4 regions of the Bacillus sp. 37MA genome follow, and region 3 is predicted to be linked to each of the others. Evidence: predicted binding sites of a transcription regulator. Region 3 holds the regulator's gene; each other region holds the start of a gene.

Region 1 (5,760 bases), 270 kb from region 3:
AACAGAAATAAATAAAAATATTACAGCTGATAAGTTAACGATCAATAGCAATAAAAAAGTGTACTGGATTTGTGAAGATTGTGGATTTATTTATCCAATGATTGTTCAATCTAGAGTAAAAGGGAGTAAACCTAGACTATGTGATTGTAATAGACTTTCGATAAATAATCCTTACTTGTCAGCCCAGTGGCACCCAAATAAAAACGGGACACTTGTTCCGGAAGAAATTAGTACAGGAAGCCAAAGAAAAGTATGGTGGAAGTGTCATAGATGTAATTATGAATGGGAAACGACTGTTTGGCTACGCCATGTCAGAAATACAGGTTGTAAAAGGTGCAATAGTAAAGGCACCTCACTTCCAGAACAAGCTATTTTATATTACCTTTCCAAAGTCTATTCAGACATTCAACATCGACATATTTTAAAAATTGACAATAAATCTTTCGAAGCAGACCTTTTTATACCATCGTTAAGCGTTGTAATTGAATACGATGGTCACTATTTCCACTCTGGAAAAACTAAAGAGACATATGACATATATAAAAATAGACAATTATTTAGCGCAGGATTGACAACCATTCGTATTAGAGAGAAACTACCACCTTTAGAGCAATCAATTTGTTTCATTAGAAATAATCCTAATAGTCTTTCTTCGCTGGATGAAGTAATAAAAACCTTATTAACTTATCTGGCAGAAAAAGATACCTCAAACACTGAGAAACTTAATGAAGTAAAGGTAAACACATTTGCAGACTTCATTGCAATCCAAAGCCAGTATTATAAAAGTGAAATCAGCAACAGTGTTCTGTATTCGCACAAAGAAATAGTGGAAACCTATTGGGATTTTGAAAAGAATCTGATTAAGCCTGAACATGTTTCTTCAGGAAGTAAGGTAAGGTTATTCTTTCATTGCAAAACACACAAGCAAAGTTGGCAAGCCTATGCTTATAACATTTTTAACGGTAACTATATTGGATGTACAAAATGTGAAGCGAACAAAAGTGCGAGTACCCGAAGAAGCAAAGTGGATTTTAAAGATAGTGTAGCCTTTACCCATCCTAAAATAGTCGAGCAATATTGGGACTTTGAAAAGAATAGAGTAAAACCCGAAGAGATTACAGCAGGTTCACACTTCAAGCTTGATTTGTATTGCAAAGAACACCATAAATCTTGGCAAGCAGTAGCATTTAGTGTTTTTGGTAATAATTCAAGCGGTTGTAAGGCATGTGAATCGAAAAAAAAGTCTGCTGCACGTCGAAGAGTTTCGTTTGAAAAAAGTGTCGCTAATACACATAGTGAATTAGTTGAAAAATATTGGGATTTTAAAAAGAATACCATCACACCTGATAAGATTTCCTATGGTCATAGTGGACGTATTTTCTTTTACTGTAAAGAACATCAAACGGCATGGGATAGCATTGCTTCTAACGTATTCCGTCTTGGAGCTATATCATGTCGTAAATGCAGAACTGCAAATAATTAAATATTATATGTTAGCACGAAGATCGCAAAACCATCCTATTTTGATGGTTTTGCGGTTTTTAATGATCTATATAATCCGGCTCTCAGCCAATTACTGTTTACTTGGAAGCCAATTGAAGTCTTCTCTACCGAGAAAGTTTAAAGTTTAAGAATCAATTTTAGAAATTTTGTTTATTCTCTCTCTTACCAAACAGATAAAAAGCCGTACCAGTATACTGACTGATACGGCTCTTACTTATTGATTACGCTTGAGCAGCTGCTCTTTTACTGCTCTGACTCTCTCTTTAATGCTCTCCGTTTCTTCTTTTAAAAACTCAATTTTCACAGTTTTAAAATTACTTCTTTTTGTAGGCTCTGTTAAAATTCAGTGCTGATTTTAACTAAAGAAAAAAGACCGAAAAAATCGGCCTTTTTTGTCTCTGTTGTTGAACTAACGCACTCGTTAGTGCAACAAGAACCTGATAATTACATAGCTCTTTTTCTTGTGTGAAAAGCAAGAAAAAAAGAAATCGAAGGAAGCAAGACAAGTAATCTAAACCAATTTTCTACACCAGAGAAATATAGTGATGGTAGTATTAGTGCGATTCCACTAAATAAAAATGCTTCCCAATATTTTTCCATATACCCCCATATAAATAAAAGAACCGAAGCTCCAATTAAAAACCAAAAAATAAGACCAATCCAATAAAAATCCATTGATTTTCCTCCTTTATTTCATCTCCTATAATTATTGTATGTAAGTATACTTCAATGCTTATTCTTTAACTTCCTTGTTGAACAATCCGGCCCCGTTTGCTACATAAGAAAAGAGCTGCCGCAGCAACTCCCATTTTCAACAAAAGCACCCGTTAATTTAAGTACAATTCTTCACAAACTCACAAATCGTAAATATTCATAATAAAAAACTGCAGAAAGGTCGTTTACACGAACTTATCTTTTTCCGTACCTTTACAAAATCAAAGTTATTGGTGATATTGAACTAGCTAATAAAGAAGTATGAATAAAAGTGAATTTGTTGCTATCATATCGCATGAGCTTAAATCACCCAGAACTGCTGTGATGTTTAAGTTGGAAGCAATTATCGAAAAGTAGGTCTGTATCAAGATCGGTTAGATATTTGAAAAAGTGCTACAAGATGATGGGAGAGATTCAGGAACTAGCAATGGATATGGTGGAAATCTATCTAATGAAACACACTGTACTTGAATCTAAATTTTATAAGAATGGACTTATTGGATATCGTTAATGAAAGCACCTAACGGCTGCAACATTACAATTAATCAAAGAATAATCTCTTCTTTAGTATGCCTTTTTAAGAGTATCATTACATATTTGAAATGGCTTCACGTGTTGTCCATGTAGCACTACTGAAAGCTCGGTAGTTCGTAACAGCAGCATGAAAATCGTTTTCACTAATCGTGGCAGTTGCATCGTAAACAACAGCTGTCTTGAAGCCATTTTCGATTAAATCTCTCATATGCGATTCAACACATACGTTTGATAATACCCCAGCCAAAATTACTTGTTCTTTTCTGCGTTGCCTTAGTTGATAGACCAAATCATTTGTCTGAGGACTGGCCACCTTGTGCGGTGTTGCAATGACGGATGTTTTGTCCCAGATATACGGAGCTAAAGTTGGAACATAATCGGCTTCCGGAGTTGGAGGACTAAATTGATTTAATTTCTGATAAACACGCAAACTAATCAACATCTCTTGTTCGTTCCCTGTAAACTGCCAATCATAGTCATGTGGATATAAAAAGTGCGGGGAAACAAAGAGCTGATAACCTTTACTACGGGCAGTGCTTAATAGTAGTTCCAAGTTGGCTAAAGTATTATTCTGTTTAATGTTAGCCTTTGTCAAATGATATCCTCTTCCGCCTGGAGACAAAAAGTCATTTTGAGGGTCAGTAATAACTATTGCAGTATTCGCTGGGTTTGGTTTAAACATAGAATTGTTCCCACCTTTTTTATGTTTTGACTTATCGATTATATGAACTACTTTGATTAAAAATTCCTTAGGAAAATGAAATTTTGAATTTAATGAGTGACAATAAAGTACGGATAAACAAATACAACTATTGCATAGAAACCCCATTTCTTTTTTTGTATGATTTCCTTCCAATAAACATAAAAAAGAGCTGTATTTCACCTTACTTGTTCAACCTGCCCCGTTAGTTCAATAAGGAAATTAACACTATTCACTAACAGAGCCATTTTCAGTTGATAATATGATAATTTTCTAAACTCTCCCTTTCCTTAGATAAGCTTTTGCTGTATAATTATACCAAACATACATTCCTATATCTGTTAATTTGGAAAAGAGGCGGTCACTTTGGTCTATACGAAAACACATTTAGAAGATTTTATCGAAAATCTCTACATGAACATTGGAATCCACCATCCTCGACAACTAAACCCTGAACAAATTTCCGAAAAGCTTGGTATTGTCGTTGATTATGTAAATGGCGCCAGCAAGTGCATAGAGCATGAACAATTTTCATTTATCATGCTGAATCAAAATCTCTCCCCTGCTGTGCAATGGCAGGAATTTGCTCATGAGCTCTGTCATCTGCTGCGCCATGCAGGGAATCACTATACACTTACTCCCTTCTTTTTAAGGATGCAGGAATGGCAGGCGAATAGCTTTGCCCTGTATTTTTGTATTCCGACTTTTTTGCTCGAAAAACTTGACTTAACAGATCATAAGCAAGCAGCTATAGAAATTATTGCTCAAACATTCGGTGTTGAATATGATTTTGCCGAAGAACGGCTTGAACGTTGGCTGATTCAACCCTCTATGGTGTATTACGGATAAAAGAAAAGGTTTCTATTTCTCACTTACTTTTTGTCGCATTGTGTCGAAGGAAAAGTGTGGAAATCAGCCTTTTTTTATAGGAAGATAGATAGAATGACTTATCAGGCATTATCAGCACGCTATGGCGTTTTTTATTTTAATCACACACCGGTACTATTTACGCAATAAATATGAATCAATAAATTGAGAGTAGGTTACAAAAATGAAAAAAATCTGGGTTTTAGGAGTTGCTTTATTGTCTGTGGGATTGATTTTAGGTGGTTGTAATAGTGATGAAGACTTTACTAATGGAAGTAACTCTTCATCACAAGAAGCTGTATTGTCTTCCGAAGAACAGCTTAAAAAGGATGCTCAAGTACTAAATTATAAAACAATGGTTGAAGAAGGAATCGAGGAAGGAACTGAAGTTGTTATTGATGGCGATGTTACACATGCTGATGAATTAAGTGATGACAATGCTGTTACAGCTGGCACTACTTTCACATTAGCAAAAGATGAAGATGCTATTGCCTATTGGGTAGAGAATGAAACTGATGAAAAGTTTAAATTGAATTCTAATATAAAAGTGTACGGAATCTACAAAGGTATAGATCCGGAAAGGCTTCTTCCACTTGTTGAAGCAAAATTGATTGAGGGTGAAGTTGTGAAGTGAGTGAACTTTCCCACAACTAATATTCTTAACCAAACTTAATTAAAGGAGGAAAACAATATGAAATTTATCAAGTGGGGCCTTATTGCCTTGGTTGCATTATTTTTTCTTAGTCTTATTATAAATGCTCCATTAACCTTAATAGGTCTGGCTGTTCTTGCTTATGGTATTTATGAATTGCGGAATAAAAGACATGGACGAAATAAGGTTTCAAAGCCTGGATGGGTTGTCGCGGCGGGGATCTTTCTCCTTCTTATTTTACCTTCTTTTTCTGATTCTAAAAATGTAAATGAAGTCACTCAAGAACAGCAGAAAAAGCAAGAAGAGTTAGATGAAAAAGAGAAAGCTCTTGAAGAACGTGAAAAAGAATTAGCTGCTAAAGAAAAAGAATTAGAAGATACGCTGCAGCAAGAAGAACAGGTCGCAAAAGAAGTCGCTGCTCCGGCAACTACAGCAGTTGTTAATAAGGAACAAGCAGCCAGTTCCCTTCCTGACGGGTTAATTGCCGTTACGGTCAATAGAGTCGTAGATGGCGATATGCTAAAAGTGACTATAGATGGCAAAGAAGAAACCGTTCGACTGATTCTTGTCGATACGCCGGAAACAAAGCATCCGCAAAAAGGCGTGCAACCATTCGGCCCAGAAGCATCTGCCTTTACGACTGAACAACTGTCGGGTGTAGAAGTAAAGATTGAACCGGGCATCGAAGAACGAGATCGTTATGGTCGTCTGCTTGCCTACGTGTATGTCGGAGAAAAGATGTTTAATAAGATGCTGTTAGAAAAAGGATTAGCTCGTGTAGCTGTATATC
Region 2 (5,760 bases), 1.7 Mb from region 3:
CTTGCGTTTATCGTCGGGATGTTTCGCGTAACACGTGAACGAAAAGATTTCAGCACGCGCATCTATGATATTTATCAGGAAATCCGGTTTATTTTGCCATCGAGCCTTGCGATCGGTACTGTGTTATCTGTGATCACGATAGCCGCCGGACTGGCATTGCCATCGGGACTGCTCAACTTTATAGCAGCGGTTTTAATTATCTTCAGCATCGGAGGCTTTTTTCTTCTGTCACCAGCGTGGACGATGGGGGCCGCTTACGGCATATTCGTTTTATCGGACTGGTTTGACTACCCGTTTATTCCGTATGACAATCTGAATTTAAACGCGATTTTGTCCGTGCTTTCGATTGTTACCGCACTTCTCGTCATAGCAGAAGGCGTGCTGATCCGCAAGCGAGGTCATCAAGGCACATCACCGCGTATTGAAACGAGTAAACGCGGCTTAAAAACGGCTGTGCATCTTGCACGCCGGCTTTGGCTCGTTCCGGTCTTTTTACCAGTTCCATCGAGTAGACCACTCACTTCGTTCGCGGACTGGTGGCCGGTTATTGATACAGGTGCTGTCTCTTATAGTTTCGTTTTATTTCCGTTTTTGATCGGATTTTCGATGACAGTAAGAAGTACATTGCCATCACTTGCTGTTAAATCGACTGGGAAAAGTGTCATCATAGCCGGTGTATTCACGCTATTCATCGCGATCTTATCTTACTGGATCTGGCAGTTGTCTGCGGTCGCCGTTTTGTTTGCGGCACTTGCTCGCCTAGCGATTATGCTCCGTCATTACAATTATGAAAAACACCGTTCTTACTTTTTCACGAAGCAATCGAAAGGAGTCATTATTGCTGGCGTTCTTCCCGCATCACCTGCACGGAAAATGAGACTTGATATTGGTGAAATCGTAACGAAAGTAAACGATGTACAGGTTAGCAGTGAACCTGAATTTTACAAAGCACTCCAAAAAAATGCGGCGTACTGCAAACTTGAGGTGATTGGGACGAATGACCAGCTTCGTTTCGTACAAGGATCCATTTATACAAATGACCATCATGAACTCGGCTTAATTTTTGCGCCTGAAGAAAAAGAATATATGGATGACTCTATATTTACTGATTAGACGCCCTCATTGCAGGGCGTTTTTTGTGTCAAAAAATGAAATGCGTCCGTTTTTAGTCAAACAGAGCAGATTTTCTTTTTTTTGTGTACATTTGCCGGTACAATAGGCATAATATGCGGAAAAGGAGCAAACAACATGGGTGTACATACATATTTTAAAAGTTTGTCAGATCTTGAACATTTGTACCGACTGCCAGGGAAATTTAAATTTCAGACGCATACAGTTGCTGCGCACTCCTTTAAAGTGACGAAAATCGCGCAATTTTTAGGTACGGTAGAGGAGCTGGCCGGTGAGAAAGTCAATTGGCGGTCACTTTATGAAAAGGCGCTTAATCACGATTATGCAGAGCTGTTTACAGGGGATATTAAAACACCGGTCAAATATGCGACTGTTGAATTGAAGGAATTGTTTTCACAGGTAGAAGAACAGATGTCACGTAAATTTATTGAAGAGGAATTTCCAAAAGAATTTCATGAAGCATATTTGAGACGATTGAAAGAAGGAAAAGATGGATCGCTTGAAGGGCGTATTTTATCCGTTGCCGATAAAGTAGATTTGCTTTACGAAGCATACGGTGAAATTTTAAAGCGCAACCCGGATCCGCTCTTTTTTGAAATTTATGAAGAAGCGTTAAATACGATATTAAAATTCAAAGAGCTGCATTGTGTAAAATATTTCGTTGAACATATCATGCCAGACATGCTTGCGGAGAAGTTTATGCCGCATAGTGAATTGCGTGATTTAACGGAGCGCATTATTCACCGTCATGAGTAATCTATTCTTTTCACTTACTAATAAATGAGCTATGATAAAAGAAAACAATTTTAGGAGGACGCAGATGGTCGATAAGATGATCTTGGCGTTGTTGATGCCTGCCTTGCTTGTGGTCTTGTTTTCACGCGTGACATACAACCAGTTTGTTGGTCTTGTGCTAACGGTCGCGCTTATTGCTGCATCTGCCTATAAAGGATATACCCATACGTGGGAACTCATTATTATTGATGCTGCTTCGCTGACAGCTGGTTTATGGCTGTCCAACCGGATGATGAAGCAGTTGAAATTAAAATTAAACTGACACCGAAAAATTTTTTGGTGTTTTTTTTATTAAGAAATGAGCAATAGCGCTCGATCCGAACTAGTGTGCGCTTTCCGCTGGCATTTTTTGTTTCGTTCATGTTAAAATGGGAATTATAAATAAACGAGAATGCTAAAGGAATTAAAGGGGGACCTGTACGTTGGAGCAGGAATTTAAATTAGTATCAAAATATAAACCGGAAGGCGATCAACCGGCAGCGATTGCTGAACTCGTTGCCGGAATTGAGAGCGGGAAAAAACATCAAACGCTGCTTGGCGCGACGGGTACGGGAAAAACCTTCACCATTTCTAATGTTATTAAAGAAGTAAAGAAGCCGACACTCGTTATTGCACATAATAAAACACTTGCTGGCCAGCTATACAGCGAGTTTAAAGAGTTTTTTCCAGATAACGCAGTTGAATATTTTGTTAGTTTTTATGACTATTATCAGCCAGAAGCGTATATGCCGCATACCGATACGTTTATTGAAAAAGATGCAACTGTGAACGACGAAATCAATGAAATGCGCCATTCCGCAACGTCGTCTTTATTTGAACGTAAGGATGTTATCATTATCGCGTCCGTCTCGTGCATTTACGGACTCGGTTCTCCTGAAGAATACAGTGAATTGGGTATTTCACTGCGAAAAGGTATGGAAATCGGCCGCAATGAAATGCTGAGACGGTTTGTTGATATCCAATATGAAAGAAATGATATTGATTTTAAGCGCGGGACGTTCCGTGTACGTGGCGATGTGGTCGAAATTTTACGAGCATCCCACGATAACTATTGCATCCGTATTGAATTTTTTGGTGATGAAATTGACCGAATAAGAGAAGTGGATCCGCTTACCGGTGAAATTCTCGGCGACCGTGATCATGTATTCATTTTCCCGGCGTCTCACTTCGTTACCCGTGAAGAAAAACTGAACAAGGCGATCGAGAGTATTGAGGAAGAGCTGGAAGAACGGTTAACAGAGCTGCGTGCAGAAGAAAAATTGCTCGAAGCGCAACGGCTTGAACAGCGGACGCGCTACGACCTCGAAATGATGCGCGAAATGGGTTTTTGCTCGGGCATTGAAAACTACTCGCGTCATTTAACGCTTCGTCCGCCTGGTTCAACACCGTATACGTTGCTTGACTATTTTCCCGATGACTTTTTAATGGTCATCGATGAATCGCACGTGACATTGCCTCAAGTGCGCGGCATGTTTAATGGTGATCAGGCACGGAAGCAGGTGCTTGTTGATCACGGTTTCCGCCTGCCCTCTGCGAAAGACAACCGGCCGCTGACATTTACTGAATTTGAAGATCGCAATCATCAAGTTGTATACGTATCGGCAACGCCGGGTCCGTATGAACTCGAAAAAACACCAAACATGACCGAGCAAATTATTAGACCGACTGGACTGCTTGATCCAACTATTGAAATTCGACCGATTGAAGGACAGATTGATGATTTACTCGGCGAAATTAATGACCGCGTGGCGAAAAATGAACGTGTGCTTGTCACAACATTGACGAAAAAAATGTCCGAAGATTTAACCGATTATTTAAAAGAAGTCGGTGTGAAAGTACAATATTTACATTCGGAAGTTAAAACGCTTGAGCGAATTGAAATTATTCGCGATTTGCGTCTTGGAAAATATGATGTACTTGTCGGCATTAACTTGTTAAGAGAAGGACTTGATATTCCGGAAGTGTCACTCGTGACCATTTTGGATGCAGATAAAGAAGGATTCCTTCGTTCAGAGCGGTCGCTTATTCAAACGATGGGTCGTGCTGCTCGTAACTCAGAAGGGCATGTTATTATGTATGCCGACAAAATCACGGATTCAATGACAAAAGCAATAAATGAAACGAAACGCCGCCGTGAAATTCAAGAAGCATATAATGTGAAGCATGGTGTGACACCGACGACGATTCAAAAAGGTATTCGCGATGGGATCCGTGTGACACAAGTAGCGGAAGATGGTGGAACGTATACATCGAAAACAACTGGGAAGAAAATGACAGCAAAAGAGCGTAATAAGCTGATTATCAGTCTTGAAACGGAAATGAAACAAGCAGCTAAAGCGCTTGATTTCGAACGAGCTGCTGATCTTCGCGATGCATTGTTTGAACTGAAATCAGAATAGAGGTGAGTTTTCATGGCTATTGATCATATATCGGTAAAAGGGGCACGTGCCCATAATTTGAAAAACATTGATATAACGATTCCACGAGACCAGCTTGTCGTATTGACAGGACTATCTGGATCGGGGAAATCATCACTTGCATTTGATACGATTTATGCAGAAGGACAGCGACGCTATGTTGAGTCTCTGTCTGCCTATGCTCGTCAGTTTTTAGGACAGATGGATAAGCCGGATGTTGATTCAATTGAAGGATTATCACCGGCGATTTCGATTGATCAGAAGACAACGAGCCGCAACCCGCGCTCTACCGTCGGGACGGTAACAGAAATATATGATTACTTGCGTCTATTGTATGCAAGGGTCGGCCGTCCAGTTTGTCCCATTCATGATATTGAAATTTCATCACAGACGATCGGACAGATGGTTGATCGCCTGATGGAACTTGAAGACCGGACGAAAATACAAGTGCTGGCACCGGTTATTTCCGGACGAAAAGGGACGCATGCTAAAGTATTTGAAGACGTGAAACGGCAAGGATACGTACGTGTCCGCGTTAACGGGGACATGCGTGATCTTGAGGAAGAGATTGAGCTTGAGAAAAATAAAAAGCATTCGATTGAAGTCATTATTGATCGGATTGTCATTAAAGAAGGGATAGAGGCGCGTCTAGCTGATTCACTTGAAACGGCGCTTCGTCTCGGTGAAGGCAACGTTATTATTGATGTTATGGAAAAAGAAGAATTGCTGTTCAGTGAACATCATGCCTGCCCGCACTGTGGTTTTTCAGTTGGTGAACTTGAACCGCGCATGTTCTCATTTAATAGTCCGTACGGTGCGTGTCCGTCATGTGATGGCCTTGGTATGAAGAAAAAAGTTGATGTTGATCTCGTTATACCGAATCGGGAGCTGTCGCTTAATGAAAATGCCATCGCTCCATGGGAACCAGTTAGTTCGCAGTATTATCCGCAGCTATTAAAAGCAGTGTGTCTACATTACGATATTAATATGGATACGCCGGTGACAGAGTTGCCTGACGATCAATTAGACAAGCTGTTAAACGGTTCCGGAAAAGATAAAATCCGTTTCCGTTATGAAAATGATTTCGGACAGATTCGAGACAATCAGATTGAATTTGAAGGTGTATTACACAATATTGAACGCCGGTATAAAGAAACAAGTTCTGATTATATACGCGATCAAATGGAGAAATACATGGGCGAGTCAAAATGTCCGACATGTAAAGGGCACCGTCTAAAAAGAGAAAGCCTAGCTGTGAAGATTACTGGATTAACGATTTCACAGGTGACCGATTTTTCCATTCAAGAAACAGCAGACTTTTTTAAAGACATCGAATTAACAGAGAAAGAAATGCAAATTGCACGGCTTGTTTTACGGGAAATTGGTGAAAGGCTCGGCTTTTTAATTGATGTGGGGC
Region 3 (5,760 bases):
GCAATTTGTTCGGTCGATCGGAGTGGTGTTTGGACAGCGGTCACAGCTATGGTGGGACATCGCTGTTCAAGAATCGTTCCGTTTGTTAAAGAAAGTGTACAATGTGCCGGATGATGTGTATAACGATCATATGAATCACGTCATTGAATCACTAGACATTGCACCGCTTTTAGATAAACCGGTTCGAAAACTGTCACTCGGTCAGCGGATGCGTTGTGAGCTGGCGGCGGCCCTTCTCCACAATCCTCCTCTGTTGTTTTTGGATGAACCGACAATCGGGCTGGATGTGCTTGTGAAGTTGAAAATTCGTGAGTTTTTGAAAGAAATGAACGAAAAATACAATACGACGATTTTGCTGACGACACATGACTTAACCGATATTGAGGCGCTTTGCGAACGGGTTGTGATGCTGGATGAAGGAAAAATCATTTACGACGGGAAGCTTGCCAATTTGCGTTCCAATTGGGGAGAAGGAAAGCAAATTGAATTTCAGTTTGCGGATCTTCATATGACAAAAGAGCGGTTAACGCCGCTATTGGTAGGGTTTGATGCTGTATGGACGCCGGGAGATCGGAACAATGTATGGGTCGCAAACGTGAAAAATGATGAACAGATCATTTCAAATGCAATTGGCTGCGTCGTCGCTGCGCATAAAATAATGGATTTAAAAGTCCATGAAATGTCGATTGAGGACATTATTCGCAATATTTATGAAGAAGGTATTATGAATGGGTAAGTATATTGAAATGATCCGGATTCGTTTTCTTATGATGCTTGCCTACCGGACGAATTATTACAGCGGCATTTTGATTTACAGTATTAATATTGGAGCGTATTACTTTCTTTGGACAGCAATCTATGGAGACAAAGGGTCGATTGAAGGAATGACCGTTCTTCAAATGACCTCATATATTGCGATTGCGTGGATGGCAAGGGCCTTTTATTTCAATAATATTGATCGGGAAATCGCGCAGGAAATTAAAGAAGGCAAAGTTGCGGTTGAATTGATCCGTCCTTACAACTACTTACTTATGAAAACGATGCAAGGATTCGGGGAAGGTATTTTCCGATTATCGTTTTTCTCGATTCCCGGCATGATCATTGTTGCGCTTATATTTCCGATCACATTTTCAGCTGATCCGATTGTGTGGCTTTTATTTGTGCTGGCACTAGTATTCAGCTTTTTAATCAATATGCAAATTAACTTGTTAACAGGAATTTTGACGTTTTTCTTTTTTAATAATGCAGGTTTGATTCGGGCAAAACGTGTCATTATTGATCTCTTTTCAGGATTATTGCTGCCGATTAGTTTTTTCCCCGGATGGGCGCAGCGGATAATGGATTTTCTGCCGTTTCAAGGAATCAGTTATGTTCCGAGCATGATTTTCACGGAAAGTTTGAGCGGATCAGCGGCCGTGAATGCGCTATTATTTCAATTTGTATGGGTGTTAATTTTGACTGTGCCAATTCAAGTACTATGGCTCACTGCGAGAAAGCAATTAGTCGTTCAGGGGGGATAAGAGATGAAATATGCAGCGATCTTTTTTCAATATGCCGCCCAGTATTTGAAGACGAGGTTTACATACCGTGTTGATACCGTCATTGAAATTGTGTCGGACCTGTTATCTCAAGCGGTTAATTTCATTTTTATTTTACTCGTTTTTAATCATACATCTTTTATTAGCGGCTGGTCGCGGGATGAAATTATTTTTATTTATGGCTTTTTTCTCGTGCCATTTGCGATCTTTGGAGCATTTTTTAACATTTGGGATTTCAATGAACGGTATATCGTAAAAGGAGAAATGGACCGCATTTTAACGCGGCCGATTCATAGTCTTTTTCAAATTGTACTTGAGCGGATGGAACTTGAATCGCTCTTTGGCGTGATCACCGGGATAGGTGTCATGTTCTATGCAGGAAGCAGGTTAGAGTTAAGCTTTTCATGGTACGATCCGTTTATCTTTGTCGCCATGGTATTAGGCGGCACGCTTGTATATTCAGCGATTTTTGTCCTCATTGCGAGCATTAGTTTTTGGTCCGACAGCCCGACAAGCATCATGCCGATGATATACAATATTGGCAACTACGGTCGTTATCCGGTTGATATTTACAATCATGTCATCCGATTTGTGCTTACATGGATTTTGCCATTTGCATTTGTCGGCGTCTATCCAGCAGCCTACTTTTTAGGTCGGAAAGACTGGTATGTGTACGCGTTTATGACACCCGTGGCAGGTATCATGTTCTTTATGATCTCTGTCGTTATGTGGAATATCGGTGTCACAAAGTATAGAGGGGCAGGAAATTAATCGAACCGTAATAAATCGTTCCTTTCATACTATGACGAATTATGTTGACAATGAGTGAAAAATTTTATATATTTATGTATGCGATGAGCTCATTTGCGTAAGACGGACGGACATTCCTTTTAGGAACATGTTGTGGAGCATGGTCTGGACGCCGCAAATTTCGAGAAAACACTCTGTCTTCTGACAGGGTGTTTTTTATTTGTTTTGAAAAATCCCCTGAGACCGAGGGGATTTTTTGTATTGTCATACGCCAGGTTGATCCATCATAACGTGGAGTATACGGACGGGCAGTCATTTTAAATAACTTCTCGATACACGCCGGTGACGATTCCTAAAATGGTGACCGTTGGAAGCAAAATTGGCTCCATGGATGCGTTTTCAGGCTGAAGACGGATATGATCCGCTTCTTTAAAGAAACGTTTAACCGTTGCTTCATCATCCTCTGTCATAGCAACAACAATATCACCGTTTTTCGCTGTTTGCTGCTGTTTGACAACAACGTAGTCACCATTTAAAATGCCAGCTTCTTTCATGCTTTCGCCGACGATTTCAAGCATAAATACGTTCTCATCTGGTGGAGCGAGTCGTTCAGGAAGCGGAAAATACTCTTCAATGTTTTCAATGGCTGTAATTGGTATGCCGGCAGTCACTTTGCCAATGACTGGTACGTTAACGGGGTGCTGTTTTGGTACAGAACTATCCGTGTCTAAAATTTCAATCGCACGCGGTTTTGTTGGATCGCGGCGAATATAGTTTTTGCTTTCAAGTCTTGCCAGATGTCCATGAACAGTTGAGCTTGAAGCGAGTCCAACCGCTTCACCAATTTCACGAACGGAAGGTGGATACCCTTTTCTTCGTACTTCATCCTTAATGAAATCAAGAATGTCTTGCTGACGTTTTGATAGTTTTGTCATTACCTACACCTCTCTTATTTTGTGTTTGCCTACAGTATAACATGTGTTCTGGAAAATGACAAACGTAGGTTCGGAATTCTTCTTGACTGAAACGAGCGTTCGTTTTATTATGAGAATATGTAACGAACGAGTATTCGAGGAAAGGGTGTTCTTATTGGGAAAAGCCAAAAATTATGCATTTATGTTAACATTAGCCGTGATGATTATATTAGCAGCCTTCTATTTTACTTTTAACGGAGTAGAGGCCCCATCCTATTCTGAAATAAAAGTGGAAAAAGGAGATTCGCTCTGGAGTTTGGCAGAAGAGTACAAAACACTTCATGACATGGATGAGATAGAATTCATTAAATGGGTACAGGACGAAAATGGTTTGATCACAACGAAAATTTTGCCAGGCGAACAGCTTATCATTCCGGTGCCGTCTGTAAAAAGCGACGGTGGGCTGCAACTGGCGGATGGAGACTGATGATAGATGAAAAAAGCGGTTTTATATTGCCGAGTGAGTACAGAAAAGGAAGAGCAGGTAACATCGCTTGAGAGGCAGGAAGAAGAACTAAAAGCACTAGCAAAAGCAAAAGGATTTCAAACGGCAGCGGTTATTAAAGACCAGGCGAGTGGATATGATCTCGACCGGCCAGGTATGCTCGAGCTGCTCGATCTAGTAAAAAGTGATGATATTGATGCCGTGTTAATTCAAGATGAAACGAGAATTGGACGCGGCAATGCTAAAATTGCGCTTATCCATTGTTTATTTAAAGAAGGTGTAGTGGTTTATAGCATTGCAGATGACGGTGAACTGCACATGTCTGATTCGGATTCAATGATTTTGCAGATTGTCAGCATAGTAGAAGAATACCAACGGAAAATTCATAATTTGAAGATTAAACGGGGGATGAAACGGGCGGTGGCCAAAGGATATCGGCCTGAAAAGAATTTAAAAAATCGTGGCAATGATCAAGGGCGCAGTCGGAAAGAAATCCCGGTGACAGAGATTGTTCGGCTTCGTGAAAATGGCTTAACATACGAGGAAATCGCCGCAACATTGCGCGGATTCGGGTACAATATTTCGCGCGCGACGGTTCACCGGCGTTACATAGAATATAAAGAAAGTGAATTAATCAACTAGGAAGCTTTTTTCTTGTCATGGTTCGTTCTGTTGTGTACGATAACGGCATAAATAGAAAGGAGCATGATCCCATTGTTATCATCTGAAAAGATTGCACGCATAAATGAACTAGCGAAAAAAGCGAAAGAAACGTCTTTGACGGATGCCGAATTAAAAGAGCAATCCGCGCTTCGTAAAGAATATTTAACAACATTCCGCTCATCAATGCGTCAGACAGTCGAATCTGTCCGCATTTTTGATCCGACAGGCGATGAAGTGACGCCGAAAAAGGTGCGGGACATTCAAAAAAGAAAAAAGTTAAATTAAGGAATGTTAAAAAAAGATAAAATCTGATGATTTTCTCTTTTTTTTCACATTGTTCTGCTTTATTGTTGTGTATTCTTCAAAAGACATTTAATATAGAGGAGTAAATCACCTTTTGAAAGGATGGATCACATGTTTGATAAAACAGACCAACTAGCGGTCACAACAATCCGTACACTATCTATTGATGCAATTGAAAAAGCGAATTCCGGCCATCCGGGTTTGCCGATGGGTGCTGCTCCGATGGCGTATGCACTCTGGACGAAAGTGATGAACCACAATCCGAAAAATCCACAATGGTTTAACCGGGATCGATTCGTATTGTCTGCAGGTCACGGTTCCATGCTTTTATATAGCTTGCTTCACCTTGCTGGCTATAATTTGCCACTTGACGAGCTTAAAAATTTCCGTCAGTGGGGAAGTAAAACACCGGGTCATCCGGAATATAAACATACAGACGGCGTTGAAGCAACAACAGGTCCGCTTGGCCAAGGGATTGCGATGGCTGTCGGTATGGCAATGGCAGAGCGTCATCTTGCATCTGTTTATAACAAAGATGGACACGAAGTCATTGGTCACCATACATACGCACTTTGCGGTGATGGTGATTTAATGGAAGGTGTTGCATCAGAAGCAGCGTCGCTTGCAGCACATTTGAAATTAAATCGTCTCGTTCTTCTTTATGATTCAAATGACATTTCACTTGATGGAGATCTGGACAAATCATTCTCTGAAAGTGTAGAAGGCCGCTTTACAGCATACGGATGGAATTATATCCGTGTAGAAGATGGTAACGATCTTGAAGCTGTGACAAACGCGCTTGAATCTGCGAAAAAAGAAGACAACCGTCCAACAATCATCGAAGTAAAAACAGTGATTGGCTATGGTTCTCCAAACAAATCGGGTAAATCTGAATCACATGGTGCTCCACTAGGCGCAGACGAAATGAAGTTAACAAAAGATTATTACAAGTGGACATTTGATCAAGATTTCCACGTGCCGGACGAAGTATACAACCGTTTTGAAGAAGCCGCTGTTGGTCGTGGTGCGCAGGCGCAAGCTGAATGGGAAAAATCATTTGCATCATACAAAGAAAACTACCCTGAAT
Region 4 (5,760 bases), 410 kb from region 3:
AAAAGTCCTGTATTCATATGCAGGATTTTTTTTATTCCGCAATCGGTCGCTTTCCTGAAACAAGGAACAGCGCTTATTTTCATTTTAGGGCCATTTTTTTGAAGTTAAATTTTAGGATAGAACAGTATTTTACATTGAAAATTAAACAACTTTATTGTCGCCGATCAGTTAAAGAAAAATTTCTATGGTTTAAAATTAGTACCTATTACTAGTAATAAGTGATAAAATAAACAAAAGAAGTAAAATTTTTTAATAAGGTGGTTTTTTTATGCTCATATCCAAAGCTCGTATTACTGCCATAGGTTCATATGTCCCTGAAAGAAAGTTAACAAATTATGATTTAGAAAAATTAGTTGAAACAAATGATGAATGGATTGTTAAACGTACTGGTATTAAAGAACGAAGAATAACACACGAAGAAGAGTTTACAAGTGATATAAGTTATAAAGCGGTAAGGAACTTAATGGAACGATACGATAAATCAGTAGATGATGTGGATATGATTATCGTCTGTACATTAACTCCTGATTTCAAAACTCCAAGCGTAGCTTCATTAGTCCAAGCAAAGCTAGGCATAAAGAATTCTGGAGCAATTGATTTAAACGCTGCTTGTGCAGGGTTTACTTATGGGTTGCATGTAGCCAATGGATTAATCACTTCTGGTTTACACAAGAAAATTCTTGTTATTGGAGCAGAAACTCTATCTAAAGTTACCGATTATGAAGATCGATCTACCTGCATTTTATTTGGAGATGGTGGAGGAGCAGTGCTTGTAGAGTTTGACGAAAAACAACCAAGTTTTCTGACTTCACATTTGGGTTCAGAAGGGGATAAAGGAAAAAGCTTATATTGTTCAAACTTATCAAAACGTATGTTTGGAGAGGATTTAATCAATAGTGATAAAATCGTTCAAAATGGACGTGAGGTTTACAAATGGGCTGTTACTACTGTTCCAAAAGGAATGCAAAGCGTTATGGAAAGTACATCCATTCCTTTAAGTGATGTTGATTGGTTTGTACCTCATAGTGCAAATTTAAGAATGATTGAATCAATATGTGAAAAAACTGATTTTCCGATAGAGAAAACATTATATAGCTTAGTTGATTATGGTAATACTTCGTCAGCCACTATCCCATTATCATTAGATATGGGCGTACTTGAAGGGAAAATCAAGAAAAGTAACAAGATATTACTATATGGCTTCGGAGGTGGTTTGGCACATGCAGGATTGCTTATTAATTGGAACATATGATATGGAACCAATGCTTGATTCAAAAGATGAAATATCAAATCAGGCTCTTTTAATAATCCTTGATGAATTCTTAACCTGGCTCCAAAGACGTTAAATATCTTGTGCACCTTTTTTAAGCAATCATGCGCAATTGTTAAAGATCAACATTATAAAATGATCAATCTTTTTTATAAAACGACACATAAACCTGATAGATAAGAATCCATTTTGATCAATCTTTTTTCAAAATGGTTTCTTTTCGTTTGCCACTAAATAAGGATTCAATCGATATTTTTGATCAAACTTTATTCTAAAGCTACATAATGAACTCTGCAGTGTCTCCAATAATTACACCTAAGAACAAAAAAATAAAGTAGCTTTTTGAGCTGGTATAACCTTTGTGCTTTATCAAAAACAGGAAAGCTACACCTAGTAGGCCAAACAGATAACCAAAAACTGAAGCATAGAGAATAATAAAATAAATTTGATCAATTAAAAAATCACCATTCATTATTCCATGTATAAAGCTTAATGAAAAAACCGCTGTAATAATAGCGGATGCGGAACTTTTCAGATAAATAAGCATTTTTCACCCCTTCTTGTCTTTAATAAACGTCTTCTAGTGCTTTTCGTAGCAAACTCATGCTGCGATCAAGATCCGTTTTCACTTGTTTCTTATATAATTTTGCTTTTTCTAGATTAATCAACTCATACACAACCACTTCTTTATATTTCATGCCTTCTATTGCTTTTTTACGGCGAACCAAAATGCCATCATCAATTAACTCATGCAATGAACGATATACTTCGGAGTGCTGGGGTTCATAACCTAACTGTTTAAACTTAGCTTTTAGTTCATCCATTGCCTGCAAGCCATATACTTTGTGTTCTTCGACAAAGCTAATCATATAAAGCTTTAAAAAGGCCCGTTGCTTAATGAGAAACTTTCCTTCACCTCTTGGCATGTAAAGTTCACACTCCTTTTATTTAACATTGTACCTTTTTCATATTATATATCCCATCATAATACATAAACCAAACATTTATTCTGAATACGCTTGAATAAAGGAACTTACGTTTGTATACTATATAAAAAGAACCTTTGTTCCATAGGAGGGATACAAAATGCTCTATAATGACCGAAAGATGTTGAAATGGCAGGGCATGTTACTATCTGAACATGTGGAAATGATTAAAATGGACGAAACAGAAAAACCGCCGCTTTTTCTGGATGAACAAGCGGCAGAAGAGTTTAATCGAATGGTGAATGAATCGTATCATCAATCGAAACCGATTTTAATCGAAGTAAATACGTTCGGACTTCCTTATATTGAAGCTACTGGCATTGTACAGTCATTAAATAGCCATAATGGGCGTCTGATACTGATTGGAAAGGGAATGTTCTGTTTAAAGGACATTGTTTCTATTCGCTTTGTAGAAGCGGGCGACGAGTATGGAAATTGATTATAGTACACTGCCAAAACGCGATCTGCTTTTTATTGATGTTAAGTCTTACTTTGCGTCAATAGAAGCTGTCCGCCGTAGGATTCATCCGCTTCATGCGTATGTGATCGTTGTTGCAAATAAAGAACGGCCGGGATCGGTTATATTAGCTTCAAGCCCTAGAGTAAAGCAGGAAATGGGGATTTCCACTGGCTCAAGGAACTGGGAGATCAATCGAAATGATCCTCGATTAATCATTGTTGAACCCTCAATGGGGCTGTATTTGAAGGTAAATAAAATGATCGTGGACATCGTGAAGCGATTTGTTGCTGATGAAGACTTACACATCTACTCGATAGATGAGATGGTCATTGATACGACTTTTGTAACTAAATTGCATGGGAATAAGTTTGAAATTGCTCGGAAAATTCAGCAAACGATATTTAAAGAATTAAAGCTGGTCGTAACGATTGGAATCGGGGATAATCCCTTGCTTGCCAAATTAGCGCTTGATAACGAAGCAAAAAAAGCACCTAATGGGATGGCCTATTGGCGCTATGAGAACATTTCCGAAACGATTTGGCGTATTCCAAAGCTAACAGATATGTGGGGCATTTCTTATGGCTATGAAGAACGGCTGAAAAGGATAGGAATTGAAAGCGTCTACGATTTGGCGCACGCAGATAAAAATAAGTTGAAGGATCGGTTCGGTATTATGGGATTAGAGTTATACTATCATTCCTGGGGCGTAGACTACACCATTTTATCTGAACGGGACAGCCTTCCAAAAGGAGAAAAGTCATTCTCAAAGGGACAAGTGCTCATGAGGGACTATTATAAAGAAAATGAAATTACCATCGTTATAAAAGAAATGGTGGACGAGGTTAGTTCTCGGCTCCGTAAACATGGGGTAGCTGCTGCAAAAATTGCGCTGACCGTATCCTATTCTCGTGATATTGAGGAACGAGGATTCAATAAACAAATGCAACTACCGAAGAATACAAACCATACGATGGAGTTAACCAGTCATTTCATCCAGATCTTTCGACAGCACTGGCAGGGACAGCCTGTACGACAAATATATGTTTCCTGCGGTAAACTGCGCAAATTTGAATATGAACAACTTGATTTATTTACAACGGCAGATGTGATGGAAAAAAGCCATGTGATTGATACGGTGATGGGTGAGTTGAGGAGTCGTTATGGGAAAGATGCCATTTTCAAAGCATACAATCTAATGAAAGGTGGAACGTATTTAAGCAGAGCAAATCATATAGGAGGACATAAGGGATAATTTAATAAATTCAAATAAACTATATTGATATGATAAAAAACCGCTTGTTTGGATTTAAAATAAAGTTTGCTTATATGAAAAAAGATTGTTCAAAATCCTGTATTAATCTGAATGCAGGATGTTTTTATATGTTATTCAATTAACATTACACAAGTAGTAATGTGTAATTGTGTTTTTGTTTCGTCGAATCTGTCCTTGACCTGTTTAATTCTCTGAAAACACTTATATATCAACACTTATGTCAATTACTCCAAATAATCTTTATTCATTTTCTATACATCCGCAACAAATCAACGTTTTTCAGCCTGTTTCATTTTCGACTGCTACAGTTTTTTTGCATATTGCCTTTCTTTTTTTTTAGTGAATTAATTGTCAGGTTCATTTAGGAATACAGGGTAACAACTACCATTGAAATCACTGATTGATCCATGTAATATATAAATATAAGCTGCATTGTACGTAACGATATAAAGTTTAAACCTCTAAGCTATAACAGGGAGTTTTAAATTGAATCCGGAATGACAAGCCTCGTTCGTTTTCTCGCCAATGAGGACATGCAGGATGGTTTCTGCGAACACCCACTTTGAGGAGTGGTGGTTTAAAACTTTCTTCTATATCAACGGCAAAGGCGGCTTACATAATACTAATAAATTCAGGCCAGTTTCCTTTTGGAAGCTGGTCTTTTGTGTGTTATCGGTTTGTTTAATTGTCATCTTTTTATTGGCAGCCAGAAAAGCCAAAAACCTCCGAGTAAAAACCGAGTATTCTTTTTAGGGTGAGAGAATGTTCACGAACAATAAAGTTGTTAGAAAAATAATAAAGATATTTAAAAGTGACAATAAAGTTGTTTAACTTTTTCGACGAACTGTTGAGTAAGATGGAACTAAAGAAGTGCTTTATCCTAAGTATTCAAGAGGATTTTCATAGTATAATTATCAAAAGGAGGTATTACCATTGATTTTTCTTGAACAATTCCTTCCACTTCTTATATCGATAGTGATTTCTACTATTCCTATTGCTATTATCGCTTGGTTTCTCTGGAAAATACTTAAGGGTCAAAAAGAGACATCAATTCTTCTGAAGAATATTTCTGAGAAGCTAGACACTGAATAAAAAGCTGGTGTTTAACCTATTTACTCAACAGTTTCGGTCATTTGTTAACCAAAATTAAACAACTTTATTATCCCTATACATAATGAAATATTTCCAATTCTATTCACACAATGATTTCAACATGGTATACTTTACCTAGTTTTTATTTATCCTTGAAAGTCCGTAGCGTGCCAACCTTCCCTTTTTTAAGAGATAACGAGCAAAAGATGGACACTAATGTGTAATTAATTTGAGTACCACGCTTATTTTGCTATGCGCTTGGATACTCTAACGTGAAATGTTTAAAAAGGTAAGATATAAAAGGTAGAAGTTTATTTGCTGCACAGCAGCAATAAATTTCTGCCTTTTTTTTATATCCAAAATGAAAAAAAGGGAGCTACATCAACATGACAAATGAAAAAAAGGTGTTCGAAAATGTGTCTGCTGTACAACAACCAACAGAAGATTTAGCCATTATCGGTTATCTCACTTGGTACTCGGTTGGAGAAGATCTTTATGATCGGGAAGCCCTTCGGAAAGGATTGCTTTCTTATGGTATTTCGGAAGATTACTTGCCAAATCCTATTCGTTCAGCATTGTCTTTTACTCGGTCCTCCTGGAACGGCTAAAAGTGCACTGGTAATGGATATTGCAGGTCAATTTTCAGGCTTTAATTACTTTCAATGGTTACTGACAAGAT

What was found. The regulator LexA, encoded in region 3, represses DNA repair genes until DNA is damaged. The targets are predictions, from matches to a motif close to CGAACATATGTTCG.
Region 1: a site for LexA is predicted at 3,771-3,784, ahead of A3M5_RS0103840 (ImmA/IrrE family metallo-endopeptidase). Genes of this name have one in related genera too.
Region 2: a site for LexA is predicted at 2,245-2,258, ahead of uvrB (excinuclease ABC subunit UvrB). Genes of this name have one in related genera too.
Region 4: a site for LexA is predicted at 2,268-2,281, ahead of A3M5_RS0108090 (YolD-like family protein). Genes of this name have one in related genera too.

The regions. Positions count from the first base shown of each region.
Region 1 covers NZ_KB889752.1:735,961-741,720, reverse strand. The annotation lists gene A3M5_RS0103855 (zinc-ribbon domain-containing protein) at 1-1,483, shown strand, start outside; gene A3M5_RS0103850 (hypothetical protein) at 1,948-2,178, opposite strand; gene A3M5_RS0103845 (cysteine hydrolase family protein) at 2,807-3,433, opposite strand; gene A3M5_RS0103840 (ImmA/IrrE family metallo-endopeptidase) at 3,818-4,300, shown strand; gene A3M5_RS0103835 (hypothetical protein) at 4,503-4,952, shown strand; gene A3M5_RS0103830 (thermonuclease family protein) at 5,010-5,760, shown strand, end outside.
Region 2 covers NZ_KB889752.1:2,673,498-2,679,257, reverse strand. The annotation lists gene A3M5_RS0114930 (PDZ domain-containing protein) at 1-1,113, shown strand, start outside; gene A3M5_RS0114925 (YfbR-like 5'-deoxynucleotidase) at 1,249-1,887, shown strand; gene A3M5_RS0114920 (CsbA family protein) at 1,952-2,188, shown strand; gene uvrB (excinuclease ABC subunit UvrB) at 2,349-4,325, shown strand; gene uvrA (excinuclease ABC subunit UvrA) at 4,338-5,760, shown strand, end outside.
Region 3 covers NZ_KB889752.1:1,010,737-1,016,496, forward strand. The annotation lists gene A3M5_RS0105635 (ABC transporter ATP-binding protein) at 1-736, shown strand, start outside; gene A3M5_RS0105640 (ABC transporter permease) at 729-1,520, shown strand; gene A3M5_RS0105645 (ABC transporter permease) at 1,524-2,309, shown strand; gene lexA (transcriptional repressor LexA) at 2,606-3,223, opposite strand; gene yneA (cell division suppressor protein YneA) at 3,378-3,689, shown strand; gene A3M5_RS0105660 (YneB family resolvase-like protein) at 3,696-4,349, shown strand; gene A3M5_RS0105665 (DUF896 domain-containing protein) at 4,422-4,655, shown strand; gene tkt (transketolase) at 4,785-5,760, shown strand, end outside.
Region 4 covers NZ_KB889752.1:1,419,968-1,425,727, reverse strand. The annotation lists gene A3M5_RS0108110 (ketoacyl-ACP synthase III) at 269-1,252, shown strand; gene A3M5_RS0108100 (hypothetical protein) at 1,548-1,817, opposite strand; gene A3M5_RS0108095 (replication termination protein) at 1,837-2,196, opposite strand; gene A3M5_RS0108090 (YolD-like family protein) at 2,357-2,695, shown strand; gene A3M5_RS0108085 (Y-family DNA polymerase) at 2,685-3,968, shown strand; RNA gene ssrS (6S RNA) at 4,411-4,607, shown strand; gene A3M5_RS25760 (DUF6744 family protein) at 5,468-5,689, shown strand; gene A3M5_RS23700 (AAA family ATPase) at 5,613-5,760, shown strand, end outside.